Regions from separate parts of the Uliginosibacterium sp. sgz301328 genome, predicted to be linked through region 1. Evidence: predicted binding sites of a transcription regulator. Region 1 holds the regulator's gene; the other holds the start of a gene.
What was found. The regulator FliA, encoded in region 1, starts transcription of late flagellar genes. The targets are predictions, from matches to a motif close to CTAAAGTTNNNNNNNNNNNNGCCGNTA.

Region 1 (9,066 bases):
CAGCACCCAGCGCACGGCATCGATCACGTTCGATTTGCCGCAGCCATTGGGCCCCACGATGCCCACCAACTGGCCGGGTGCCAGGATGGTGGTCGGATCGACGAAGGACTTGAAGCCGGCGAGTTTAAGCTTGGACAGGCGCACGTTCGGGAGCGGGTCGGGAAGTCGGCTGTTTTTTCGCCGCGAATGATATCACCCGGTGCCACCCCCCGTCGGCCTTCAGGGCAAAGACTGGCGGGCAGGACGACGCCTGCTCCGCCAAACGCCGTTCAACTGCGGCGATATGCGTCGATTTCAGCGTCCACCGCATCGAAAGTCGCCAGAACGTCGCGCGACGGCGCGCGATCCAGCAGACTGACGACAAAAATGGCCACCGCGCCCAGCAGCGCGCCGGGGAGGATTTCGTAGAGCGCCTGCCATGCGGCCGGGACGATCTGTACGCCAAAGATGCTGCCCTGCTTCCACACAACCACGGTCAGGGCCCCCACCAGCATGCCGGCCAGCGCGCCGTTGCGCGTCATGCGGCGCCACAGCAGCGAGATCACCACCACCGGGCCGAACGCCGCGCCAAAGCCGCCCCAGGCGTAGGAAACCAGTTCCAGCACAGAGTTTTCCGGATTGCGCGCCAGCGCGATGGCCAGCAACGACACCAGCAGCACCGTAATGCGCCCCACCCACACCAGTTCGGCCTGGCCCGCGTTGCGGCGCAGGAAGGCCTTGTAGAAATCCTCGGTCAGCGCGCTGGAGCACACCAGCAACTGGCAGCTCAGCGTACTCATGATGGCGGCCAGGATCGCCGACAGCAGCACGCCGGCGATCCACGGATTGAACAGCAACTGCGACAGCAGGATGAAGACGCGTTCCGGTTGCTGCGCGACCGGCCCGGCCAGTTCGGGATGCTCGGCGAAGTACGCGATACCGAAGAAGCCGACGGCCACGGCGCCCGCCAGGCACAGCACCATCCAGGTCATGCTGATACGGCGAGCCGGCGCGATCGCCTTGTAGCTCGAAGCCGACATGAAGCGCGCGAGGATGTGCGGCTGGCCAAAATAACCCAAGCCCCAGGCCAGCAGCGACACGACGCCTACGACCGAACCGCCCTTGCCCATGTCGAAGAACGACGGGTCCAGCCGATGGATGATGGCCGTGCTCTCGACCAATCCGCCCGACAGGAAGATCACCACCAGGGGCGTCACGACCAGCGCACCGATCATCAGGCTGGCCTGGACCGTATCGGTCCAGCTCACCGCCAGGAAGCCGCCGATCAGCGTGTAGAGGATCGTCGCCAGCGCGCCTACCCACATCGCCGTGGCGTAGGGAATGCCAAAGGTGCTCTCGAAAAGACGGGCGCCCGCCACCACGCCGGAGGCGCAGTACACGGCGAAGAACAGCAGGATGATGACGGCCGAGAGCACACGCAGCAGGCGGCTCTTGTCCTCGAACCGGTAGGTGAAATAGTCCGGCAGGGTCAGCGAATTGTTAGCCCGTTCGGTGTAGACGCGCAGGCGCCCCGCCACCCACTTCCAGTTGCACCAGGCGCCGATGGTCAGCCCGATGGCGATCCACGACTCGGACACGCCATGCAGGAACACCGCGCCCGGCAGGCCCATGAGCAGCCAGCCGCTCATGTCCGACGCACCGGCCGACAGCGCCACCACGAAGGCGCCCAGGCGTCGCCCGCCCAGGATGTAATCCGAAAGGTTGCTGGTGTAGCGATAGGCAATCAGGCCAATCGCGACCATGCCCAATATGTAGAACAGGAAAGTGACGGTAAGCGGCGTACTGGCAGTCGTCGAAAGCATGCGTAGTCTCGATTCGGCCACTCGGAGGTGGCCTGTCAGATTCTTGGACGGGCGACTATGCCAAATCCGTCAATCATCACTTGAGACCTATCGCAAATGCGATGCAGACATCCGGGCGGCATGTCGCGCCCGGCTCACCACGATGAATCAGCGCTGGCCGCGCCGCGCCGACTGACTGAGGTAGCCCTGCAGACGGCTTTCGATGATGCGCGGATTGTCGCCGTGGGCGATGCCGACCAGGCCATCGAGCACCATCTCGCGCGTCGATACCAGGCGGGCAATGCTCGCGGACAGTTTCTTGCCGACCGGCAGGAAGATCAGGTTGGCGCTGCCCACGCCATAGATGGTGGCGACGAAGGCCACCGCGATGCCGGCGCCGAGCTTGCTCGGGTCGGAGAGGTTTTCCATCACGTGGATCAAGCCCATCACCGCGCCGATGATGCCGATGGTGGGCGCATAGCCGCCAGCGGCGTCCCAGATCTTGGCCGCCTGCTTCATTTCATGTTCCCAGGCGCCGATTTCGACGTCCATCACTTCGCGCAGGCGTTCGGGCTCGACGCCGTCCACCAGCAATTGCAGGCCCTTGCGCATGAATGGATCGGCCAGATTGCTGATCTTGTTTTCGAGTGCCAGCAGCCCTTCCTTGCGGGCGGTGGAGCTCCAGCTGACGATTTCGGAGATAAGCCCGTCGGACGGCGGCGCTGGCGGGCTGAACACCCAGCCGGCCATGCCAACGCCCTGGCGGAAGGTGTGCCACGGGCTCTGCAGCATCACCGCGCCGACGGTGCCGCCGATGACGATGAAGAACGCCGTCGGTTGAACCAACGACGACAGATGCCCGCCTTCGAACATGTGCCCCAACACGATGGCGGCGACGCCCAGTAACAGGCCGGCCAGACTGACGAAATCCATTTATCCGTGCATCCCTTCCAAGTTTGCTGCGGGCCACACCGGCGCGCGGCGCGGTGGGCCTATGCCACCTTCGCCCGCTTGCCGCGTTTGCCGCTGCCCGGCCCCGCGTCGCGGCCGGTGGTGATACGCGAGCGCAGGCGAGCGATGGCCTGGCTATGCAGTTGGCACACGCGCGATTCCGACACTCCCAGCACCTCGCCGATCTCGCGCAGGTTGAGGTCTTCCTCGTAGTACAGGCCCATTACCGTCTTTTCGCGCTCCGGCAGGTCTTCGATGGCCTGGATGAGCACCGTGCGCATGTTGTGGTCTTCGAGCAGGTCCAGCGGATCGTTGCTCTCGCCCACGATGTGGCGTTCGAGGAAGTCTTCGTCATCCTCGTCGCCGAAATCCTCGAAATAGACGAGCTGGTAGCCGCGCGCCTCCTGCAGCATCTTCTGGTAATCGGCCAGTTCCATGCCGAGCGACTGCGCCAGTTCGCGTTCGGTCGGCTGGCGGCCGTTCTGCTGTTCCAGCGTGTGGATGGCGGTTTCGATGCGGCGCATTTCGCGTCGCAGGCTGCGCGGCAGCCAGTCGTTCTCGCGCAGACCATCGAGCATGGCGCCGCGGATGCGCTGCACGGCGTAGGTCTCGAACTGCGCGCCCAGGCCCTCTTCATAGCGGCCGACCGCGTCGAGCAGGCCCAACATGCCGTTCTGGATGATGTCCTCGACCTGCACGCTGGCAGGCAGTTTGGCCATCAGGTGATAGGCGATCCGTTTGACCAGCGGCGCGTAGCGCGTAATGAGCTGATCCCGATCCAGTGTTCCGGCGGCGTTATACATCGTTGTCTCTCGTTGGCCAGGGCCAATCACAAGCAGCAGGAGAATGGAGCAACACGGCTGATTCGTGCTCCCATGCCTGCATTGTGCGGGGAGCGTTGTCCTTGCATTGCGCGGATAAGCGCGGAGTATTCACGCCAATCATGCACACGCGGCACTCGTGGCCGGGCTCGCCGCCAATCCGCAGGCCAGATCGCGAAGGCGCTCGACAAAGCCGCCGGGGCTCGACGGCAGCGCCTGACCGAGGTGATCGACGCAGCGCACCTCGATGCCCAACTGACGCCACGCCAGGGCCTGGAAATTGGCCGCCAGTTCGCGCGATTCAAATGTCGTCTGCCCGCTCAAGGTGAGCGCCATACTGCCGATATCGGCAATTCCCTTCAGTTTCTTTAGCGCCGCGTAGGCGGCAGTGATCGATTCGACGCGCGCTTCGGCCACCAGCAGGCAGACGCCGGCCGCGCGCAGCAGGGATGAGGTCGCCGTTGTATCGGCGTGCACGATGGTTTCGTCGGCTTCGAACTGCAGCGTGCGCAGGGCGTCGACCACGCGCCGGCCGAGCACCCGTTCGCGCCCCACCAGGCGGGCCGCGCGCGCCACCGGCAGCAGCATGAGCGCGTCGTCGCGGACCAAGGCTTGCGCCAGCGGCACGTGGCCCTCGATCACTTGCTGCAGATCGAAGCGCGGCGCCGTCCCAAGGTGGTCGGCCAGATTGCCGAAGGCGCTGCATTCTTCCAGTACCAGCAAGCGTTGCCCTGCCCCGGCGCGCGCGCGCAACTGTGCGGCCAGCCAACGGGCGGCCCCTGCACCGCAGGTCAGCACCGCCAGCGAGCGCCCCTGGCCGCCGAACATGCGCCGCAGGCCGGCGGCCTGATCGTATCCGGCCATCATGCGCGTGGCACCGGCGATGCGGGCGCAGACATGATCAGTCCGGCCTCGGCAACATCCAGCTTGTGTGCCGACCTGGCGGGCACTTCGCGCAGGGCGCGGTGAATCACGTAACTGCGGTTGGGCAGGTGCAGGTCTTCCGGCACGCGCTGGCCGGTGGAGACATAGAACACGCCCAGTTCGTTGCGCACGGCGGCATCGATGGCCGGCGCAATGGTGGCCGCCTCATCCAGCTTGGTGATGATGCAGCCTGCAAGATTGGGCGCGTCGTAGGCGCGGATGATCTCGTCGAGCGTGTCGCCACGCACGGTGGCGTTCAGGCACAACAGGCGGCGCACGTTGCCGGCGGAGGCCAGCATCGCGGCTTGTTCCATGACCATCTTGTCGCGCTGACCCATGCCGATGGTATCGATCAGCACCATGTGCTTGCCGCGCAGGTCGGCCAGCGTCTGGCGCAGATCGGCGGCGTCGCGCACCACGCACACCTGTACGCCGAGGATGCGGCCATAGATGCGCAGTTGTTCGTGCGCGCCGATCCGGTAACCGTCGGTGGTGATCAGCGCCACCTTGTCGGCGCCATGGCGCACCACGCAGCGTGCGGCCAGCTTGGCCGTGGTGGTGGTCTTGCCCACACCCGTCGGGCCGACGATGGCGTACACGCCGCCGCGATCGATGATGTCGGCGTCGGATGCCAGCAAGCGCAGCTTGCGATCGAGCATGCCCTTGACATGGGCGCGCGCGTCGGTCACCGCCATGTCGCCGACGATGCCCTCAGTCAGCGAGCGCGTCAGTTGCGACGAAAAGCCTGCTTCGAGCAGTTCGGCCATCAATTGCGTGCGCGCCGGTGCGGTACGGGTGATTTCGTTCCAGGCAAACCCGGCCAGTTGGCGTTCGAGCATGCCCTTGATCGAGGCAAGCTCATCCATCAGGCGCGCGTTTGTCGCTTCGAGCGCGGCCAGCTTGGCGGCCTCGACGGCCGCAGCGGCGGGCGCGACGTCTTCACGTTGTGACTGGGCGATGGCGCGCGGCGCGGGCTCGTCGATCGCACGGCGCAGCGGAGGCAGGTCGTGATGCACCGAGGCCCGATGGGTCAGCGTCGGCTCAGCGGATTGTTCGCGCGCCAGGCGGGCAATGTGCTGGCCCAGCGTCAGGGTGAAATCATCGTCACTCGGAGCCGGTGCGGCTGCACGGGCCACCGGTGCCGCAACGGGGGCCGGAGCAGGCGTCGATTCGGGCCGGCGCACCTGTTGGGCGGCAGCCGAGAAGCTGGCGATGGCCTCGGCCGGCATGGCAACGATTTCCACGCCGTCCGGCACCGAGCGATTGGACAGCACGACCGCGTCGCCGCCGAGTTCGGCCTTTACCATGGCCAGCGCTTCACGGGCGCTGCGCGCGACGAATTTCTTCACGTCCACCATTTAATCAGCCTCCAACAACCGCAGTGACACGGATGGTGCGCGATTCAGGCACCTCCGAATGAGCAATGACTTTGAGATTCGGCACGGCGCGGCGCACAAAGCGCGCCAGCAGCCAGCGCAAGGCGTTCGGCACCAGCAGTACGGCCGGCAGGCCGAGGTCTTCCTGGCGCTGGGCGGCCGTGGCCGATTCGCGCAGCAGCGTGTCAGCCAGACCCGGCTCGATGGCGGCATCTGCGCCACCGGTGTGCATGGCTTGTTGCAGCACGCGCTCCAGCGAGGGGTCGAGCGCGATGACTTGCATCTCGCTGTTGCCCGGGAACAGTTGCTGCACGATGGCGCGGCCCAGCGCGATACGTACGCGGCCGGCCAGTTCCAGCGGGTCCTGAATGCGCGTGGCGTGCTCGGCCAGGGTTTCGACGATGGTGCGCATGTCGCGAATGGCGATGCCTTCTTCCAGCAGGTACTGCAGCACGCGTTGCAGCGTATGCAGCGGCAGCGTCTTCGGCACGAGGTCTTCGACCAGCTTGGGCGATTCCTTGGCGATGTGGTCGAGCAGTTGTTGGGTTTCCTGGCGGCCGAGCAGATCGGACGCATGGCTGAGGATGACGTGGTTGAGGTGCGTGGCGACCACCGTGCTGCCATCGACCACGGTGTAGCCCAGCGCATGCGCCTGTTCACGCAGGCTGGAGTCGATCCACACCGCCGGCAGGCCGAAGGCCGGATCGGTCGTCGGCGTGCCCGGCAGGTTGCCCGCCACGCGGCCCGGATTGATGGCCATCAGTTGGTTCGGATAGGCCTCGCCCTGCCCGATCTCCACGCCTTTGAGCGTGATGCGGTAGGCATTCGGCTTGAGTTCCAGGTTGTCGCGGATGTGCACCGGCGCGGCCAGAAAGCCGATGTCCTGCGCGAATTTCTTGCGCAGGCCGCGAATGCGCTTGAGGAGTTCGCCGTCCTGCCCCTTGTCGACCATCGGGATCAGGCGGTAGCCCACTTCCAGGCCGAGCACGTCGACCGAGGTCACGTCCGACCAGCTCGCTTCCATCGATTCTGCACGGGCGGCGGCCTGTTCCGGCGCGACGGCGGGCTCTTCGACTTCGGCGGCGGCCTGCTGCTTTCTGTTGAGCACCCAGGCCAGCGCGCCCAGCAGACCGGCGAGCATCAGGAACACCAGGTTCGGCATGCCGGGGATCATGCCCAGCAGGCCAAGGATGGTTGCCGTCAGAATCATGACTTGCGGGTTGTTGAAGACCTGGCCCACCAACTGCGAGCCGATATCCACGTCTTCGCCGACGCGCGACACCACCAGACCGGCCGCCACCGAGATGATCAGCGCCGGCAACTGTGCGACCAGACCGTCGCCGATGGTCAGCAGCGTGTAATTGTTGAGCGCGCGCGAGAACTCCATGTCGTGCTGCGCCACGCCGACGATCAGCCCGCCGACGATGTTGATCACCAGAATCAGGATGCCGGCAATCGCGTCACCGCGCACAAACTTCGAAGCACCGTCCATGGCGCCGTAGAAGTCGGCTTCGGCGGAGATGTCGGAGCGGCGCTGCTTGGCTTCCTTGTCGTTGATGAGGCCAGCGTTCAGGTCGGCGTCGATGGCCATCTGCTTGCCGGGCATGGCGTCCAGCGTGAAGCGCGCGCCCACTTCAGCGATACGGCCAGCACCCTTGGTGATCACGACGAAGTTGATCACCGTGAGGATGACGAACACCACGATGCCCACCGCCGTGTTGCCGCCGACGAGGAAGTGGCCGAATGCTTCAATCACCTTGCCCGCCGCATCCGCGCCGCTGTGGCCGTGCAGCAGCACCGTCCGCGTGGATGCCACGTTGAGCGACAGGCGCAGCAGCGTGGTCACCAGCAGCACCGTGGGGAAGACCGAGAACTCCAGCGGCCGGCGCGTGTACATCGCCACCAGCAGCACGATCATCGACATGGCGATGTTGAACGTGAAGAACACGTCGAGCAGGAACGCCGGCAGCGGCAGCACCATCATCGACAGCACGAGCAGCACCAGGATCGGCGCGGCAAGCTGGCGAATGTTGCTCGGCGAGAACAACTGGCGGAGATCGAGTTGGTTAGCTTGAGCCATGAATGTTCACTCGGTGCGGGTTACGGCGTTGCTGCATGCGGGTCCATGTCTGCCGGCACCGGCAGGTCATGGGGGGTTTCGGGCGGCAAACCACCGCGGGCGATGAATTCGTTGAGCTGATACACGTACGCCATGACCTCGGCCACGGCGGTATAGAGCGCGGCGGGAATCTGTTCGCCGATCTCGGTATGGCGGAACAGCGCGCGTGCCAGGGGCGGCGCTTCGAGCAGCGGCACCTTGTTTTCTTGTGCGAGTTTGCGGATGTTGGCGGCGACCAGATCGGCGCCCTTGGCGACCACCGTCGGCGCACCCATCTTGCCGGCTTCGTACTTGAGCGCCACGGCATAGTGCGTCGGATTGGTGACCACCACGTCGGCCTTGGGCACGGCGTCCATCATGCGGCGGCGGGCCATCTCGCGCTGGCGTGCGCGGATGCGGCCCTTGATCTGCGGATTGCCTTCCTGCTCCTTGGACTCCTGCTTGACCTCTTCCTTGGTCATCTTGAGTTGCTCGTAGTAGCGCCATAGCTGGAACGGCACGTCCAGCAACGCCAGCAGACCAAGACTCGAAGCGAGCAGCAGCGCCGCCGTCAGGATCACCTTGCCGGTGCGCGCAAGCCCGGCGTCCAGCGGCATGCTCATCAGGCCCATCAGGTCGTCGTGGTTGCGCCAGATGACCCATGCGGACACCGAGCCGATGACCAGCGTCTTGAGCACACCCTTGATGAGTTCGGCCAAGCCGTGCATCGAAAAAACGCGCTTGATGCCCTGCAGCGGATTGATGCGGCCAAAGTCAGGCGAGATCGCCTTGGTCGACAGATTGAAGCCGCCCAGCGAGAGCGGGCCGGCCACGGCGGCGATCATCAACACGACCATCATCGGCGCGATCGCCAGCAGGCCGTCGGACGACAGATTGCCCAGCGCGTGCAACATGGCGGCGGGGTCGAGCGCGTCGCGCCGCTCCAGCACCAGCCCGTCGCGAACGGCGTGCACCACGTGCGAGACCATCCATTGACTGGTCAGCCACAGGCTGCCTACGCCGAGGATCAGGACGAGAAAAGTCTGCAGTTCGCGCGATTGGGGAACGTTGCCCTCTTCGCGCGCCTGCTCCAGCCGTCTGGGTGACGCTGATTC
Region 2 (9,066 bases), on a different contig from region 1:
GCGGGGTCAGGCCCTTCTTGGTCACGGCTTCGGGTTGTGCCTTGAGCGCGGCGTCAGCCTTGACGATCAGTGCGTCGTAGGCCGGCTTCACGCTGGCGTCGTTGGTGGCGAGGCGCTGCTTGGCGATTTCCAGATACGTGCCGTCCAGCGTATAGACCTTGGGGGCTGCGGCCATAGCGGTTCCCGCTGCGGTGAGAGATACGATTGCGGCCGCGGCGATGCGGGCTCCGATTCGATTCAACATCCTTTGCTTCCTCCAATGCGCGGCCGGTTGTGCGGAATGCGCACGCGCGCATCGACGACTGCGTCCCCGGCCACGACGCAGTCCCCATTCTGGTGAGGCGCCCGTGGTCCGCATTGCGGCCCACGGTGGCGGCGATCAGATGCCGGCGACCCGCTGACCGCTGGCGCGGTCGAACAGGTGGATGCCGTCCAGATCGGCGGTCAGGTGGATGGTGTCGCCTGCTTCGATCTTGATGCGATCCTTGAACGCCGAAGTCATGCGGCCGCCTGCGGTTTCGCAGAACACCTGCATGTCGGAGCCGGTGTTTTCCACCGACGTCACCTTGGCCGGAACCGAGTGTTCAAGGCTTTCGGTCACGCGGACCTGTTCCGGACGGATGCCGAACACGACCTCCTGGCCTTCGGTCACTTGCGCGCCGGCCGGTACAGGCAGGGTCGCGCCGTCGGGCAGCTTCACGTACAGCTTTTCGTTCTGGCGCACGATCTTGCCGTCGATCAGGTTGATCGTCGGCGAGCCGATGAAGCCGGCCACGAACACGTTGGCGGGGCGGTCGTACAGTTCGAGCGGCGAGCCCATCTGTTCGACGCGGCCGTCGCGCAGCACGACGATCTTCTGGCCCATGGTCATGGCTTCGATCTGGTCGTGGGTCACGTACACCGACGTGGTGCCCAGGCGCTGGTGCAGTTCGCGGATTTCAGCGCGCACTTGCGTACGCAGCTTGGCGTCGAGGTTCGACAGCGGCTCGTCGAACAGGAACACCTGCGGATTGCGCACGATGGCGCGGCCCATGGCCACGCGCTGGCGCTGGCCGCCAGACAGTGCCTTGGGCAGGCGGTCGAGCAGGGCTTCGAGGCCGAGCATCTTGGCGACGTCGTCGACCTTGCGCGCGATTTCCTCTTTCGACACCTTGGCCAGCTTGAGCGCGAAGCCCATGTTCTCGCGCACCGTCATCTGCGGATACAGCGCATAGCTCTGGAACACCATCGCGATGTCGCGCTGCTTGGGTTCCATCTTGGTGACGTTCTTGTTGGCGATGTGGACCTCGCCACCGGTGACTTCTTCCAGGCCGGCAATGATCCGCAGCAGGGTCGACTTGCCGCAGCCGGACGGGCCGACCAGCACGCAGAATTCCCCGTCGGGGATGTCGATCGAGACGTCACGGATGACATCGGTCTTGCCGAACGACTTATAAACGTTCTTGAGGACTACGCTTCCCATATCAATCTTCCTGTGTCGGGATCGCGGCGGTCCGCCGCGATCCTGGTTTGTATTCGTTGTGCCTCAGCCCTTGACCGCGCCGGACATGATCCCGCGGTTGAAGTGCTTCTGCAGTGCCAGGTACACCAGGATGCTGGGCAGCATGGCCAGCAAGGTGATGGCGATGAAAATGTTCGGAGTGATCGTCTCGTCCGAGCGCAAGGTGCCCAGGATGACCGGCATCGTGTAGAGCACTTCGCGGTTAACCACGATCAGCGGCAACAGGTACTGGTCCCAGATCATGATGAAACCGAAGATCATCGTCGTACCCAGCGCCGGCTTCACCAGCGGCAGGATCACCTTGAAGAAGATCTGCCACTCCGAAGCGCCATCCACGCGCGCTGCTTCTTCGAGTTCCTTCGGGATCGCCTTCATGAACTCGGTCAGCAGGAAGATCGAGAACGCCCAGCCCACCACCGGCAGGATCATCCCCAAGTGCGTGTTGTACAGGCTGTTCGACGTCGGGATGCGATAGTTGAACGCCCACAGCAGGAAAGACTGGATCTGGCTGGTGAGCCATTCGAAACCCGGGATGTGGTAGTTCACCACCAGGTACAACGGAATGGCGATCACTTCTTCGGGCAGCATCATCGTCGACAGGATCAGCAGACCGACGAAGGCCATGCCCATGAACTGCTTGCGGGCCAGCGCATAGGCGGCCAGCGCGCTCACCGACACTTGCAGCGCGGTGCCGATGACCACGACGATCATCGAGTTCAGCAGGAAGCGCCACACCTTCACTTCCGCCCAGGCGAAGCGGAAGTTCTCCATCGTCGGCAGGTGCGGCATGGCCAGCAGCTCGCCCGGCTTGACCGGCGCGCCCGACAGGGCCGTCATCAGGATGCCCCAGTACGGGCCGACGAACACGACCAGAACCAGTGCATAAATGATGAAGCGGCCGACTTTGTTCCAAACGTTATCCATATATCGGCTCTCAATACTTGGCGATACGGTCCTTGACCGACAGGTGGACGATGGTCATCACCACCGTGAAGGCAAACAGCAGGAAGGACACCGCTGACGCGTAGCCGTAGTCGATCTGCTCGAAGCCGATCTTGTACACGTGCGTCATGATCATCTCGGTCGCGCCGGCGGGGCCGCCACCGGTCGTCGCATACACTTCGGCGAACACGCGGAAGCCGCGGATGAACGACAGCATCAGCACCACCGAGATCGCCGGGATCAGGCCGGGCAGGGTGACGTGCCACATGCGGCGGAACCAGTTCGCGCCATCGACGTTGGCCGCGTCGTAGAGCTCGCGGTTGATGCCTGCCAGACCGGCGATGAAGATCACCATGTTGTACGGCACGGCCTTCCAGATGTGCAGCAGCATCAACGTCCACAGCGCTTGTGCCTGATCGGACAGGAAGCCCTGCGGCGCAATGCCGAACCAGCCGACGAAGGTGTTCATCACGCCCGTCGGTGTCGGATTGAAGAGAATGCGCCAGACTTCCGCCACGATCGCCGCACTGGTGATGGCGGGCAGGAAGATGGCCGTACGGATGAAGTGCAGGTGACGGGCCGGTCCTTCCAGCGCGATGGCCAGGAAGAACGCGATGAAAGCCGCCACCACCGAAGTGACGATCACATACAGCGTCGTGTTGATGACGGCGTGGCCAAGCACGGCGTCGCTGAACACGCGGGCAAAGTTGCCCATGCCGACCCACGTATTGGGGCCGTCGAAATTCACCTTATAGAAGCTGAGGATCAAGCCCTCGAGCATCGGGACAAACTTGAACCACGTGAAAATGATCAGCGCGGGGGCAAGGAATATCCAGGGGATGAGGTTGCGCCGCGCATGCGGGCTCAGTACTGACATGTTGAAACCTTTCTGACGGCTTGAATACGGCCGCCGCGGGGATGCGGCGGCCGTGCCGGTTGCTTCTGGATGCGTGCCTTACTTGGCCAGCACGTTCTGCTTGGCCAGTTCGGCGTCGACGGCGACGTCGACTTCCTTCAGGCCGGAAATAATGTCGCTCGAGCAGTTCGCCATGATCTTGTTGAAACCGTCGGCAGTGATCTGACGGATCGGCGTCCAGTTAGGCACGTTCGGCACGTAGCGGCCTTCCTTGGAGTACAGGTCCTGGAAGAGCTGCCAGCGGGCGTCGTTGTCATAGGTTGCCTTGACGTCGACCCGCTTGTTGACCGACAGGCGCACGATCGGCTGGTTTTCACCGGCCTTCATGCCCATCTGCTGGCCTTCGGGCGAGATCATGAATTCGATGAACTGCTTGGCGGCAGCCTTGTTCTGGCTCTTCTTCATCAGGTACACGCTGGTACCTTCAGCCAGGGTCGCGGCGCTCTTCGGGCCGTGGATCGACACGACTTCATAGGTGCCCTTGCCCGGGTCCTTGTCCATCAGCGGCAGGTGGTACGGACCGGTGAAGAACATGCCGGTCTGGCCCGAACGGAACGACGGGATCGCGTCGGCCGTGGTGGCGTTGATCGCGCCCGGCTGCGAAACCTTCGAGCAGATCATGCCGCGCAGGAAGTCCACCGCCTGAGCGGTTTCCTTGGTGGCCAGGCTCGACTTGAAGGCATTGCCGACCGGCTTCAGGAAGTCGCCACCGGCTTGCCAGATGAACGACGACAGGAACCAGCTCGTGTAACCGCGGGTGGTCGAACCCGGGATGATGAAGCCGAACGTGTCGTTCTTGCCGTTGCCATCAGGGTCCTTCTCGGTGAAGGCCTTGGCCAGGTTCTGCACGTCGGCCCAGGTCTTGGGCGAGGGCAGGCCGAGCTTGATGCGCCAGTCCTTGCGCACGAACAGGGCGAACGATTGCGCCGACGTCGGCACGGCGTAGTACTTGCCGTCGAACGAGCGGGCCGATGCCCAGGCTGCCGGGAAGACGTCTTCGCTACCCTTGATGGTCTTCGGGTCAATCTGCTCCAGAATGCCCATCTGGACGCCCTGGCCGATGAAGGTGGCGTCATTGAACATCAGGTCGGGCAGGGTGTTGCCGGCGGCGGCGCGGGCCAGACGCTGTTCGAAGTCGGTGAGCGTGTTGAAGTACTCGACGTGGATGCCGGTTTTCTTCTCGAAAGCCTGCGCGACGCGGTCGTACACAGCCTTCGAGTCGTTCGTGGCGCGGATCCAGACCTGCAGTTCCTTGTCGGCCGCTTGTGCCGACATGGCGCCAGCCAGCATGCCCACTGCGATGGCAAGCTTGGTCATTTTGCGATTCATAGCATTCATCTCCGTCGTTTCATTAAACAGGGCTGGATTGCCCTTGCACTCATCACCCAACTCGGCCGGATGGCCAAGAACGAAAACACCGATCAACTCGCCTCATCGCGGCCCGGGAAAGGCGCCGGAGAAGTCAGACCCCGTCAAATACCGTTTCAGAAGAGGAATTTATGGGGGTATGAGTTAAACGTTTAACTGGATTCTAGGTACAGCCAAATCCACTGTCAAGCGGACAAACCCGGTTATGCGATGCAGCAAGAAGAAAGGCTTTAAAAGCTTGATGTGCCTTCGTTTCGGCCCAATGGCAGGCGCCATTCGGAGCCGAATGGTATGACGCGGCACTCGCAGTAAAGCCTATGTCGATGTGTTTTTCCAGAAACGCGTAACGGATGAACGTTCGCCGGCTTTACGAAAATTCACGTTCTTACCCTGGATCAGAAACTGGCCGAAAAGTCTTAGGTTGCCGTTCCCAAAAAGAGAGGCCGCGTGCCAGTCGCCCTCCAGCAAAGGCTCCGGCGCTTCACGGCGCTCTCGAACCCACTCATGTCGCCATGACAGGCCGGCACTGTTTCATTTTGTTTCGGACCTCAAGCCGTGGAGTCGCGCAGCCGTCGTCAGTGCAACGCCCGGCCCTGCATCCTGTCGGTTCCCGGAATTGTCTGCGGGACTGCTCAAGTTTGAGCAGGGGCGGTCGTAAATCCAATCGAGTGCGCACGACCGCGTGCGGCGCAGCAATGAGTGGGAGAGGCAAAACACATGTCCGAGCTGTTGAAGAACGTTGACGCCAGAACACGCCTGGCGGGCACCAACAAGCTCGAGATTCTGCTGTTCGCGCTCGGTACGGACGACCGTACGGGCCGGCGGGAGAGTTTCGGGATAAACGTTTTCAAGGTCCGCGAAGTCATGCGTACCCCCCAGATCACCGCAGCGCCCGACATGCCCGACGGCGTCGAAGGCATGGTCTCGCTGCGCGGACAGCTCGTGCCGGTGGTCGACCTGGCCAAGTACTGTGGCATCGCCACTACGGCCCGCCGCGACATCATGATCGTCACCGAATACAACGGGCATACCCAGGGTTTCCTGGTCGAAGGCGTCGACACGATCCTGCGGCTGGACTGGTCGCACATGAAAGTGCCGCCCGAAATGCTCACCTCGCGCCTGGGCGGTCTGGTGACCGCCGTCACCGAGCTCGAAGACAAGCGCCTGGTCATGATGCTCGACGTCGAACGCGTGCTCTCGGAGACCACGCACTACGACGACGAATACCTCTTCAAGGACATCAAGCCGCTCGGCCGTGAGCTGACCGTGCTGTTCGCCGACGACTCCTCGGTGGCCCGCAAGCAGATCGAACGCACGCTCGACGCACTGGGCGTGCGCCACATCGGTGCCGTCAATGGCCGCACCGCGTGGGAAGAACTCGACAAGATCGCCCGCCACGCCGAACTCACCGAACAGCGCGTGCGCGACGTGCTCAACGTGGTGCTGACCGACGTCGAAATGCCCGAAATGGACGGCTACATCCTGACCCGCCGCATCAAGAGCGACCCGCGCTTTGCCGGCGTGCCGGTGCTCATGCATTCGTCCTTGTCGAGTCTGTCGAACCAGTCGCTGGGCAAATCGGTGGGCGTGGATGGCTACGTGTCGAAGTTCGAGCCCCACCGCCTGGCCGACGCGCTGCGCGCCTTGCTCGAAACCGGTCAGGCCCAGGCGGCCTGAGTGTCGTTGTCAAACATAGAGGTCCCAATGGAAGGCGCCGCCATCAACCTGTTCGACACCGTCGATGCCCGTACCAAGCTGGCGGGTTCGAACCGGATGGAAATCCTGCTGTTCTCGCTGGGCACGAGCGAGATCTTCGGCATCAACGTATTCAAGGTGCGCGAGGTCTCCAAGACCCCGTTCATCACCCGTGCGCCCAACATGCCCCACGGCGTGGAAGGGCTGATTTCCCTGCGCGGCAACGTCATACCCGTGCTGTCGTTGGGCAAGATCCTGGGGCTGTCGCGGCCCGATCAGGCGCTGGGCGCCTCGATGATGGTCACCGAATACAGCAAGCGCACGCTGGGTTTCCTGGTCCATGAAGTCGACCGCATCATTCGCGTCGAATGGGACAAGGTCCGCCAGCCCGAAAACATGACGCTGGCCTCATCGCAGAGCTACATCACGGCCATCACCGAACTGGACGACGGCAAGCTGGTGTCGATCCTCGACGTCGAAACCATCCTCGCGCAGACCTTCGGCGAAGCGCCGGTCGGTGCCATCGCGCCGCTGCAGCGCGACGACGAGCGCGACACCAACGTCTTCTTCGCCGATGACTCGATGGTCGCCCGCAAGAAGATCGTCGAAGTCCTCGACAAGCTGGGCGTGCGTCACAAGCACGCGCTCAACGGGCAAGAAGCCTGGACCCGCCTGGACGCACTGGCCAAGCACGCCGAACAACGCAAGCGTCCGCTGACCGAAGAACTCGACCTCATCCTGGTCGATGCTGAAATGCCAGAGATGGACGGCTACGTGCTGACCCGTCATATCAAGAGCGACAACCGCTTCGACGGCATTCCGGTTGTCATGCATTCCTCGCTGTCGTCAGAAGCCAACCGCTCGATGGGCAAGGCGGTGGGCGTGGATGCATATGTCGCCAAGTTCGATGCAGAGGTGCTCTCCGAAACGCTGCGTCCGTACCTCATGAAATCCAATAGAGATTGATCGGAGTAACAACATGTCGGATCCGAAAATGAAATTTCTGGTGGTTGATGACTTCTCGACGATGCGCCGCATCGTTCGCAACCTGCTCAAAGAACTGGGCTACACCAACGTGGACGAGGCCGAAGACGGCGTCGTCGCCATGCAAAAGCTGGCCGCCGGCGGCATCGACTTTGTCGTGACCGACTGGAACATGCCCAACATGACCGGCATCGAGCTGCTGCGCGCCATTCGCGCCAACGCCCAGATGGCGCACCTGCCCGTGCTCATGATCACGGCCGAAGCCAAGAAGGAAAACATCATCGAAGCCGCGCAGGCGGGCGCATCCGGCTACATCGTCAAGCCGTTCACGGCCGTCACGCTGTCCGAAAAGCTCGGCAAGATCTTCGAAAAGATGAAGGCGGCTGCGTAAGCAATGCCTCGCGGCACCGCGGCGCGCGTCATCGACGCAGCGCGCATGTCCCCGCGACCTTCCACGCACGCAGACGCAGCACGACCGGGCTCCGACAGCCGCGGTCACCCGGAATACAGGAGCCAGACATGGCAAAGCGACAAAAAGTGACACCCCCGGCAGCCGCTGCCGACAGTGACGAGTTGCAGGCACTCTTCGATTCAATCGCCAGCCAGGCCGTTGCGCCCACGCCGGCCCCCGAGGCCCCCGAACCGGTGGTCGAAGCCGTGGCCGCGCCGGCCAACGACGACGTTGCCGACGACGGCGACAACGACGAACTGCAAGCACTGTTCGACAGCGTCTCTGCCCTGGGCGTGGTCGCTGCTGCCATCGAGCGCGGCGAAGTCGCCGAAGCCCCCGCTGCCGTGCCGGCCCAGCCGCAGACCGCCGAAGAGCGCCAGGAACACGTCTTCAACCGCATCGGGCAGATGACGCGCGTCCTGCACGACACCATCCGCGAGCTCGGCTACGACCGCATGCTCGAAGAAACCGCGCAGCGCCTGCCTGACGCACGCGAACGCCTGTCGTACATCTCGCAGATGACCGAGCAGGCCGCCAGCCGCGTGCTCAATGCCACCGACATCGTCAAGCCGATCCAGGACCGCGTCGAGGAAACCGCCTCCGAGCTCAACGACCGTTGGGAACAGCTCTACGACAAGAAGCTGTCGGTCGACGAATTCAAATCGCTGGCCGGCCAGACGCGCACCTTCCTCGGCCAGGTCGCCAACGACAGCAGGGTGGTGAACGAGCAACTGCTCGAAATCATGATGGCGCAGGACTTCCAGGATCTCACCGGCCAGGTCATCAAAAAGATCGTCGACATGGCGCAGACGCTCGAATCCGAACTGCTGCGCGTGCTGATCGAAGTCATGCCCGAAAACCGCCGCCACGTCGGCAACGAAGGCCTGCTCAATGGCCCGGTCGTCAACGCCGAAGGCCGCGACGACGTCGTCACCGACCAGGGCCAGGTCGACGACCTGCTGGAAAGTCTGGGTTTCTGAGAAACGGGTTGGGCGGCCGAAGCTGGCCGCCACAAGGAGCACACAATGAGCGATTTTGCTGGGATGGAAGATCTGCTGCAGGATTTCCTGGTCGAAGCGGGCGATCTTCTATCGGGCGTCGACAACAAGCTCGTCGACCTGGAGCGCGCACCGCACGACCGGGGCCTGCTCAACGAGATCTTCCGGGGCTTTCACACCATCAAGGGCGGCGCGGGCTTCCTGGCCGCGC

Region 2: ACDA63_RS11745 (chemotaxis protein) is a predicted target of FliA. The motif match lies at 5,359-5,385, and genes of this name have one in related genera.

Annotation. Positions count from the first base shown of each region.
Region 1 is NZ_JBGVSA010000006.1:61,830-70,895, reverse strand. It holds gene smc (chromosome segregation protein SMC) at 1-144, opposite strand, end outside; gene putP (sodium/proline symporter PutP) at 270-1,802, opposite strand; gene ACDA63_RS06230 (flagellar motor protein) at 1,950-2,714, opposite strand; gene ACDA63_RS06225 (RNA polymerase sigma factor FliA) at 2,774-3,535, opposite strand; gene ACDA63_RS06220 (MinD/ParA family protein) at 3,674-4,420, opposite strand; gene flhF (flagellar biosynthesis protein FlhF) at 4,417-5,835, opposite strand; gene flhA (flagellar biosynthesis protein FlhA) at 5,840-7,933, opposite strand; gene flhB (flagellar biosynthesis protein FlhB) at 7,954-9,066, opposite strand, start outside.
Region 2 is NZ_JBGVSA010000013.1:84,182-93,247, forward strand. It holds gene ACDA63_RS11720 (alginate lyase family protein) at 1-175, opposite strand, end outside; gene ACDA63_RS11725 (ABC transporter ATP-binding protein) at 380-1,462, opposite strand; gene ACDA63_RS11730 (carbohydrate ABC transporter permease) at 1,526-2,425, opposite strand; gene ACDA63_RS11735 (carbohydrate ABC transporter permease) at 2,436-3,320, opposite strand; gene ACDA63_RS11740 (sugar ABC transporter substrate-binding protein) at 3,399-4,688, opposite strand; gene ACDA63_RS11745 (chemotaxis protein) at 5,445-6,404, shown strand; gene ACDA63_RS11750 (chemotaxis protein) at 6,432-7,388, shown strand; gene cheY (chemotaxis response regulator CheY) at 7,402-7,797, shown strand; gene cheZ (protein phosphatase CheZ) at 7,926-8,837, shown strand; gene ACDA63_RS11765 (chemotaxis protein CheA) at 8,883-9,066, shown strand, end outside.